Regions from separate parts of the Arthrobacter sp. 05T420 genome, predicted to be linked through region 3. Evidence: predicted binding sites of a transcription regulator. Region 3 holds the regulator's gene; each other region holds the start of a gene.
What was found. The regulator HrcA, encoded in region 3, represses chaperone genes, less so after heat shock. The targets are predictions, from matches to a motif close to TTNGCACTCGNNNNNNNCGAGTGCNAA.
Positions count from the first base shown of each region.

Region 1: a site for HrcA is predicted at 1,256-1,282, ahead of AC1DEM_RS01100 (FmdB family zinc ribbon protein). Genes of this name have one in related genera too.
Region 2: a site for HrcA is predicted at 1,300-1,326, ahead of groES (co-chaperone GroES). Genes of this name have one in related genera too.

Region 1 covers NZ_JBFTLG010000001.1:227,444-230,715, forward strand. The annotation lists gene AC1DEM_RS01095 (RcpC/CpaB family pilus assembly protein) at 1-478, opposite strand, end outside; gene AC1DEM_RS01100 (FmdB family zinc ribbon protein) at 914-1,168, opposite strand; gene AC1DEM_RS01105 (5-formyltetrahydrofolate cyclo-ligase) at 1,324-1,947, opposite strand; gene galU (UTP--glucose-1-phosphate uridylyltransferase GalU) at 2,054-2,971, shown strand; gene AC1DEM_RS01115 (GNAT family N-acetyltransferase) at 2,977-3,272, shown strand, end outside.
Region 2 covers NZ_JBFTLG010000001.1:204,875-208,146, forward strand. The annotation lists gene AC1DEM_RS01020 (class I SAM-dependent methyltransferase) at 1-221, opposite strand, end outside; gene AC1DEM_RS01025 (hypothetical protein) at 287-736, shown strand; gene groES (co-chaperone GroES) at 1,486-1,782, shown strand; gene groL (chaperonin GroEL) at 1,863-3,272, shown strand, end outside.
Region 3 covers NZ_JBFTLG010000011.1:101,664-104,935, forward strand. The annotation lists gene dnaJ (molecular chaperone DnaJ) at 1-847, opposite strand, end outside; gene hrcA (heat-inducible transcriptional repressor HrcA) at 911-1,924, opposite strand; gene AC1DEM_RS12455 (DUF3097 domain-containing protein) at 2,254-3,105, shown strand; gene AC1DEM_RS12460 (DUF4870 domain-containing protein) at 3,249-3,272, shown strand, end outside.

The sequences.
Region 1 (3,272 bases), on a different contig from region 3:
CAGGCACTGACGTCCAGAGCACCGGAACGGCTTCGGCCAGGATTTGGCTTTCGCCGGCTCGGTCAAGGCCGTTGCCGCCGGTGAGCACCACGTTGACGAGCTGCCCGGGGGAGACCAGCTGGACGGAGGCCGGATCCGCCATCCTGAGCGGCACGGCCGCAGAGCCGGGCGGGCTTCCCGCGAGCAGGCCCGGGCCCAGGATCTGGGCGTCGGTGAGAAGCTGGCCCCGGCGCAGCGGTGCGGCCAGCTGTTTTCCCTCGAACGCGGCCTCGGTGCCGGGGTTGCCGGCAGGCACGAGGCCCGGCGGCACGCTGACGCTGCTGACATCGCCGGGCACCAGGGTCTTCCCGGCGGGAAGGTCTGCCGCTGCGGCGAAAGCAATGACGGTGTCAGCGGGCGCGGGAGTGAGCTGCTGAACCGTCAGGCCCGCGGGGATGCAGAACAGGAGGGCCGCGATAAGCCGCCGGTTCCGCTTCAACCAGCCGCGCAAACGGTGCTGCGCGGGGCGGCCGCGGGGCGGCCGCTGACCGGGGGGATCCGTGCGCGGGTTCCGGCTCCGGAACGGACGGCCAGCGGCGGACATGGTGGCGGCATGAAAGTTGGCGGGGCGGAACACCGCGCGGGCCCAGCGGCCGGAGCCTTCCACAGGCATTGGGCGGGCGGGTAGGGACGAGACCCAGGACAAAGGCGGGTACGACGTCCACAACGAAGACGGGGAAACCGCGGTGAGTGAAGGAGCCATGCCGCCACGCTACGGAGCCGCACGCATCGGCGGGAGCCACTGAACCGCCTATGTGGACAACGGCCAGCAGGCCCAAGGATTACGCTGACTCAGCCGGCCGCGGCCCACCTGGCGGGCCGGGTACTGGCGGGCCGGCGTCGAAGGGGCAGCCCGAAACCGGCAGATTCCCTGCTAGCCCGCGGCGGCGGGTGCAGGCGCGGGGGTGGCCGCCGGAGCTGCAGGAGCCGGGGAAACGGTGCTGCCCTTGGCGGCGCGTGAATCGGTCCGGTAGAAGCCGGAGCCCTTGAACACTACGCCGACGCTGTTGAACTTCTTGCGCAGCGTGCCCTGGCACTCGGGGCAGGACGTCAGGGAGTTGTCGCTGAACGACTGCACGATCTCGAAGGCGTGGCTGCAGTCCTTGCAGGCGTATGCATACGTGGGCACTGGAAATCCTCACTCTGGGGCAAACGAGCAGGTCCCGTGCTGCCGGACCGGAATCACTGCCGATATGCCTATCGGCCGGTTCCGCCCTTAGCAGTCGCAGGGCCTGAGTGCTAATTCTATCACCTTGGCACGACCCCATATCTGCCTGGGCGGCATCAGCCGAGCCGGATGATCCCGCCCGGGGTCACGGCCGCGTCGACCTTCCGGTCGAACGACTCGGCGGGAATGCTGCCCGCCGGCAGCACCTCCGTGTCATAGACGACGGCGGCAGTCGGCAGCGCCGTTGCCTCGGACGCGTCGCCGGACGCTGGGGACAGGGTGGCCAGGGCGGCAAGGAACTTGTCGTAGTAGCCGCCGCCTTGTCCGATCCGGTTGCCCGAGATATCCACGGCGGTGGCCGGGAGGATGATTGCGGTGGCGTCGCGCATTACCTCGGTGCCGTGGCGCTGCCCGACGGGCTCCTGGATGGGCGCGTACCGGCTGCGGACAAAACCGGACTTTGGAGTCCAGTACACCCAGCTGAGCTCGATTTCGGGTTCGCAAACCGGCAGCAGCACCCGGTGCCCGGCATCGGTCAGGGCAGTCAGCAGCGGCAGTGTGGGAGGTTCGGCGCCCACACCGAGGTACGCCGCAAATATGCCCTGGCGGCCGCGGGCCAGTCCGGAGGCCCACTGGAGCCCATAGCGTGCGATGCCGGCCGCGGCGGCATCTTGTGCGGCCAGCGGCAGTACGGAACGCACCGCCCTGTGGCTGGAGCGTATTTCCTCTTTTGACGCCATACTGGCCCGTCCTCTTGCCTCGTGCGGCCGCGACCCGCCGGGGAGGGCGGCCGGGCGGTTCGTATGATAATTACGCAATGATTGGTCCCTCCGTTAGATTAGTCGAGTGAATACACCCAACGCTTCCGTCCGTAAGGCCGTCATCCCCGCCGCGGGCCTTGGTACCAGGTTTCTTCCGGCGACGAAGGCCATGCCCAAGGAAATGCTGCCTGTCGTTGACAAACCGGCCATCCAGTACGTCGTCGAGGAGGCCGTGAATGTCGGCCTGAACGACATCCTGATGATCACTGGCCGCAACAAGCGGGCGTTGGAGGACCACTTCGACCGCGTTCCGGCGCTGGAGGCCACCCTCGAGGCGAAGGGCGACACGGCGAAGCTTGAGTCCATCCAGGCCGCCAGCAACCTCGGTGACATCCACTACGTCCGCCAGGGCGATCCCATGGGCCTCGGCCACGCCGTCCTCCGGGCCAAGCAGCACGTCGGGCAGGAGCCGTTCGCCGTCCTCCTGGGCGATGACCTCATCGACGCCCGCGATGAGCTGCTCAGCACCATGATCGAGGTCCAGGCCAAGACGGGCGGGTCAGTGGTCGCTTTGATCGAGGTGGATCCGTCCCAGATCAGCGCCTATGGCTGCGCCGACGTCGAGGCGATCGGCGGTGAGGACTACGTCCGCATCAATCAGCTGGTGGAGAAGCCCGACGTCGAGGACGCCCCGTCCAACCTCGCCGTGATTGGCCGCTATGTGTTGCACCCGGCCGTCTTTGAAGTCCTAGAACGGACCGCGCCCGGCCGTGGCGGAGAAATCCAGCTGACGGACGCGCTGCAGGAACTATCCGCCGGCACCGGCGAGGGCTACGGCGTGTACGGCGTTGTGTTCCGCGGCCGCCGCTACGACACCGGCGACAAGCTCAGCTACCTCAAGGCCTGCGTCCAGCTCGCCTGCGACAGTGAGGACCTCGGTCCGGGTCTGCGCGAATGGCTGCCCGGCTTCGCCTCCAGCCTGGCCCCCAGCCTCACAAAGTAATTCCCGTGGGGGGCAGCTTTACCTGGCCGGCGACTCTGGAGAGTGGCGACATCGTGTTGCGCCCGATCCGGTACCGGGACCGCAAGGAGTGGACTGCACTCCGGTCCCGTAACTGCGAATGGCTGGCCCCCTGGGAGGCGTCAAACCCCGCCCCCGGCGGCGGCCTGCCCGACTACCGGCAGATGGTGCGCTCGCTCAAGGCCCAGGCCGCACAGGCCACTGCCCTGCCCTTCGTGATCGCTGAATGGACGCCCGGCCACCAGGCCCCCGTGATCGTGGGGCAGCTGACGGTCTCCTCCAT
Region 2 (3,272 bases), on a different contig from region 3:
ATCATCTGCCGGGCGAACTCGCCGAATTTGGCCTCGGCCTTGGTCCGCAGCCGGGACTGGGTGAGCACGGCCGAGACCATTTCGGGGGAGTGGCCGGCCTTGCGCAGCGCCGCGGTCAGGCGGAAGGCCTCGTCCTCGCGGTACGGGCCCAGCGACGCCAGCAGCTCCCAGCCCTCGGGCGTGAGGATCGGGGCAATATGTTCCTGCGGTGCGTCAGTCATGCCATCCAGCGTAGTTGAGCTCCGCGGGCACGCTGTGACCGGACCACGGGGGCTAGGCTTGACGGATGGAAGACAGCGGCGCAGGCGACAGCATCTCAGAGGACACAACCGGGCAGGACACAGCCGGGAACGACGACGCCGGGAATGACGACGCCGGGCAGGGGCGCCGCAGCCCGCAGGGGCTGGCCCGCTACGCCCGGCCGGCACTGATCGCCGGCGCTGTGATCGCCGTCGTGTGCATTGCCCTCTTGGTGATCATCTTCTTCCTCGATTCCTTCAACGCCACCGTATATTCCGTCGGCGGCAAGAACGTCCAGGACGCCACGGACGAGGCCCGGGCCATCCGGGACACCTATGCCGCCGCCCGGCTCGGCGGCATCATCGCCCTCGTCACAGGCGTCCTGCTGGCCGCCGCCGGGGCCGTGCTGATGTACCGGCACCGGAACGACGAGGGCCGGAACACGGACGAAGACGACGGCCAGGACGTGGACTTCGAAGACCTCGCAGGCCAGTAGGCGCGGGCTAGCGACGGCCACGCGGTCACGGCACAAGCCGCCACTCGGCCACGGGCCAACCGGCCAACCGGCCACGCGGTCACGGGACAACCGGCCACGCGGTCACGGGCCATGCCCTTCCCTCGGCATCCGGAGTGGACATGTCCTCCCGGGCAGCCGGCAACCGTGGGGCATGTCCATCGCTCAGCGCGAGAAGAGCGCATGATGCCCAGGTGTCCTCTCGCCGCAGCAAAGATTGGGCATGTCCTCCTGGGCAGCCCGCATCCGCTTAGCACGTCCATCGCTCAGCACCAGGAGTGAGCATGTCCTCCTGGGCAGCCCGCATCCGCTTAGCACGTCCATCGCTCAGCACCAGGAGTGAGCATGTCCTCCCGGGTAGCCCGCATCCGCTTAGCACGTCCATCGCTCAGCACCAGGAGTGAGCATGTCCTCCCGGGTAGCCCGCAACCGCTGAACATGTCCATCCCTCAGCGCGGACAGCGAGCATGGGTGCCCAAGTGTCCTCTCGCCGCAGTAAAGAATGGGCATGTCCCACCGGGTAGATGTTCACCCGGAACGAATTTCTGGCACTCGCCTTGACCGAGTGCTAACTATCTACATAGAGTCGTCATTAGCACTCTCCCTAGGAGGGTGCTAACACATGAAGCGCGTTCCGCCAGGCACGCTGCCGGCACCGCGACGACGGTCTGCGCGCCTTGGCATCAGCGCTTCATAGTCCACAAATTTGCTGACGAAAAGGAGAGGTCCGAGTGTCGGTCTCTATTAAGCCTCTTGAGGATCGTATTGTTGTCCGCCCGCTCGAAGCCGAGCAGACCACGGCTTCCGGCCTGGTTATCCCGGACTCCGCGCAGGAGAAGCCCCAGGAAGGCGAAGTTGTTGCAGTAGGCCCCGGCCGCTTCGATGACAACGGCAACCGCGTTCCCATCGATGTTGCCGTTGGCGACGTCGTCATCTACTCCAAGTACGGTGGAACCGAAGTCAAGACCGGCGGCACCGAGTACCTCGTGCTCTCCGCCCGCGACGTTCTGGCGATCGTCGTAAAGTAACTCTCTTGGACCCCGTGCAGCCGATCCTTTCGCATTGAATGGATCAGTTGCGCGGGGTTCTGTCTTGAAAGGACAAAACCATGGCAAAGCAGCTTGCGTTTAACGACGCTGCCCGCCGGTCGCTTGAAGCCGGCATCGATAAGCTCGCCAACACCGTCAAGGTCACGCTGGGCCCGCGCGGCCGCAACGTCGTACTGGACAAGAAGTGGGGCGCCCCCACGATCACCAACGACGGCGTGACCATCGCCCGCGAAGTCGAGCTGGACGACCCCTACGAGAACCTTGGCGCGCAGCTTGCCAAGGAGGTCGCCACCAAGACCAACGATGTTGCCGGTGACGGCACCACCACCGCCACCGTCCTGGCCCAGGCCCTGGTCAAGGAAGGCCTGCGCAACGTAGCGGCAGGCGCCGCACCGGGCGAGATCAAGCGCGGCATTGAGGTTTCGGTCGAGGCCGTCGCCGCCCGCCTGCTGGAGAACGCGCGCCCGGTTGAAGGCACGCAGGTTGCCAACGTTGCCGCAATCTCCGCCCAGAGCGACGAGGTCGGCGAGCTCCTGGCCGAGGCGTTCGGCAAGGTCGGCAAGGATGGTGTGATCACCATCGAGGAATCCTCCACCACGCAGACCGAGCTGGTCCTCACCGAGGGCATGCAGTTCGACAAGGGCTACCTGTCCCCGTACTTCGTCACCGACGCGGAACGCCAGGAAGCCGTCCTCGAGGACGCCCTGATCCTGATCAACCAGGGCAAGATCTCCTCGGTGCAGGATTTCCTGCCGCTGCTGGAAAAGGCGCTGCAGAGCTCCAAGCCGCTCTTCATCATCGCCGAAGACGTCGAGGGCGAGGCCCTCTCCACGCTCATCGTCAACCGCATCCGCGGCACGCTGAACGTCGTCGCCGTCAAGGCCCCGGGCTTCGGTGACCGCCGCAAGGCCATGCTCCAGGACATCGCGACCCTCACGGGTGCGCAGGTTGTCTCCGCGGAGCTGGGCCTGAGCCTGGACACCGTTGGCCTCGAGGTGCTTGGCACCGCACGCCGCATCACGGTCACCAAGGACAACACCACGATCGTCGACGGCGCCGGTTCGGCCGAAGACGTCGCTGCCCGCGTTGCCCAGCTGCGCGCCGAGCTGACCCGGACCGATTCGGACTGGGACAAGGAAAAGCTGCAGGAACGCCTGGCCAAGCTGGCCGGCGGCATCGGCGTGATCAAGGTTGGCGCTGCCACCGAGGTTGAGCTGAAGGAAAAGAAGCACCGCATCGAGGACGCTGTGTCCTCGACCCGCGCTGCCCTCGAAGAAGGCATCGTGGCAGGCGGCGGTTCCGCCCTCATCCACGCGCTGAAGGCGCTCGACGAGGACGCGGCCGTCCAGGCCCTCGAAGGTGACGCGGCTGCGGCCGTCGGCATCGTCCGCCGCGCCCTGACCCAGCCGCTGCGCTGGATCGCGCAGAACGCCGGCTTCGACGGCTATGTCGTGGTCGCCAAGGTGGCC
Region 3 (3,272 bases):
TAATTTCGGTGCCGAGTGCGGCGGCCGTCATGGGGATGTTGAGGCTCGCGTGCAGGTCGTCGCCGTCGCGGACGTACGTGGCGTCATTGTTGACCCGGATCTCCACATACAGGTCCCCGGCCGGACCGCCGGCGGGGCCCGCCTCGCCCTGGCCGGACAACTGGATGCGGGTGCCCGTACCAACGCCCGCCGGTACCTTGACGGTCAGCGAGCGGCGGCTGCGGATCCGGCCCTGGCCGTTGCATTCGTTGCAGGGGTCCTTGATGACGGTACCGAAGCCCTCACAGGATCCACAGGGGGCCGAGGTCATGACCTGGCCCAGGATGGAGCGCACAGCGCGCTGGACCTGGCCGCTGCCGCCACAGATGTCGCAGCGCACCGGGTGGGTGCCCTCGCGGCAGCAGGAGCCATCGCACGTCGGGCAGACGACAGCCGTGTCGACCTCGAGTTTCTTGTTGACGCCGAAAACCGCCTCGCGGAGGTCGATACGCACGCTGATCAGCGCGTCCTGGCCGCGGCGGACCCGGGAGGCCGGGCCGCCCTGGCCACCGCCCGCCCCGAAGAAGGTCTCGAAGATGTCTTGGAAGGCGAAGCCCTGGCCCGAGTAGCTGCCGCCGCCGAAGCCGTTGTCGGTGCCGTTCTCGTTGCCGGTGGTGTCATACACCCGGCGCTTCTGCGGATCGGAGAGGACTTCATAGGCGTGGGTGACGGCCTTGAACCGGTCCGAGGCGTCTTCTCCCGGGTTCACGTCCGGGTGCAGGGTCCGGGCCAGTTTCCGGTACGCCTTCTTGATCTCCTCCCCCGTTGCGTCGCGGGAGACTCCAAGAACGTCATAGTGGCTGGTCAAAGTTTGTATCTCTTCCTTTTTGTACTGCCGGTGGGGCAAGAAGTCGCGTTGGTCCCGGGCCCGTCAGGGCCCCAGGATCCTCGAAAGGTAACGGGCCACCGCGCGGACGGCGGCCATGGTGGTGGGATAGTCCATCCGGGTGGGTCCGAGGACGCCGACCTTGGCCGTGGCGTCCGGCCCGTAGGCGGTGGCCACCACCGAGGCCTCGGCGAGACCGTCGTAGGGGTTTTCCCGGCCAATGCTGACGGTCACACCGCGCGGGTCTTCGGCCATTTCGCTGAGCAGGCGGAGCATGACCACCTGTTCCTCGAGCGCCTCCAGCACGGGGCCGATGCTGAGCGGGAAGTCCACATTGGATCGTGCCAGATTGGCCGTGCCGGCCATGACCATGCGCTCCTCGCGGCTGGTGGTGGCCAGGGCCTCCAGGCCGCGGGCCAGCGCCTGCGCCGGACCACGGCGCGCGGGCGGGCCACTGGCGACGACGGCGGGCAGCAGCTGGGGCAGCAGGCTCAGCGGGGTCCCGGAGAGGCTCGCCAGGAAGCGGGTGCGCAGCTCCGCCAGGGCGTCGTCGGGAATGTCCTGCCCGACATCGATGACGCGCTGCTCCACTTTGCCGGTGTCCGCGATGAGGACAATCAGCACCTTCCGGGGAGCCAGCAGCACAAACTCGATGTGCCGCACCCGGGCCCGGCTGAGCAGCGGATACTGCACGACGGCGACCTGGTTGGTCAGGTGGGAGAGGAGCCTCACGGTCCGGTCGAGGATGTCGTCGAGGTCCTCGGATCCTTCCAGCAACGCCTGGATTGCCCGGCGCTCGGCCTGGGACAACTGCTTCACCGCTGAGATCTGGTCGACGAAGAGCCGGTAGCCCTTGTCGGTGGGGATCCGGCCGGCGCTGGTGTGCGGCGCCGTGATCAGGCCCTCGTCCTCCAGCGCCGCCATGTCATTTCGGATCGTGGCGCTGGACACACCAAGATGATGCCGCTCAACCAGCGCTTTGGAACCAACGGGCTCACGCGAATGGACGTAGTCCTCCACGATGGCGCGCAGCACTTCGAGTTTGCGCGGTTCGCTCACGCTCCACCTCCAATCGACGGTCCCGCAGCCGGTGCCGCCCGCGTTGTCCGGTTCGCGTCCAGAAGTAGTACCCAGAGGTAATACAGAGACGGCCGTCTCCGGACAAGGGTTAGCACTCGACATGCCTAAGTGCTAACCAGTCTAATATGAGTCGCCGCGTTGTTAGCATTGGATTCGCTCCAGGCGTGGCCCGCGGGGTTGCGATTCCCGTCACGCCGGTGCCGGGACCGTGGCAGCCGCTGCCGTTGCCGCGCCGTCGCGGTCCGGTTCCGGACCCGGAGAGTTCCACCAACCGCCGTACATTCCGAGTGCAAAGTAAGCGTGTAGAGATGTCGTACCAGAACTGGGGACCCCAGGACCTGTCCGCCCCCGCCAAGACCCAGTTGCCGGAAGTCCCGGTGGAACGCGGGATGGTCCTCGAGGAGGTCCAGTCCGGCTGGGTGGGAGCCGTGACCCGCGTGGAGAAGTCCGGCGGCATGCATGTGGTGGCGCTCGAGGACCGGCGGGGCAAGTCCCGGTCCTTCCGCCTCGGCTTTGGCTTCCTGCTGGAGGGCCAGCCGATCCAACTGATGCCGCCGGCCCCGAAGAAGGCGGCCCCGGCCTCCGGTGCCGGCCGCACGGCGTCGGGCTCGGTCCGGGTGGCGGGGCACCGCGCACAGGTGGCCAAGGCCAGCCGCATCTGGGTGGAAGGAAAGCACGACGCCGAGCTGGTGGAAAAGGTATGGGGCGATGACCTCCGCGTGGAGGGCATCGTCGTCGAACCCCTGCACGGCATTGACGACCTCGCGGGCGCCGTGGCGGAGTTCGGTCCGGGCCCCGGCCGCCGCCTCGGCGTTCTCGTTGACCACCTGGTGCCAAACTCCAAGGAGTCACGGATCGCTGACGCCGTCATGGCCTCACCGGGCGCCGCCGGCAACGTCCTGATTGTGGGCCACCCTTATGTGGATGTATGGCAAGCCATCCGGCCTGCGGTCCTGGGTATTGAGAAGTGGCCCGTGATCCCCCGCGGAGTCGACTGGAAGACAGGCATCCTGATGGCTTTCGGGTGGCCCCACTCCACGAAGGAGGACGTCGGCGTCGGCTGGCAGAAACTATTGGGGGCGGTCCGCAGCTACGCGGACCTCGAGCCGTCCCTGCTGGGCCGCGTGGAAGAGGTCATTGACTTCCTCACCGTGCCCTAGTTTGCCGCGGCGGACGCTCCCTGATCTCCATTTCCGCGCCCAAGCAAGTATTCTTGGAACGGTGACCGCGCTCCCAGCACGGTTCCGGCTATTCCAGGCACAACCTGGCAGCAACGCATCACCGCAATCCGAAGGGCTTCACCGTGGCAGATAACGCACGCGAACAG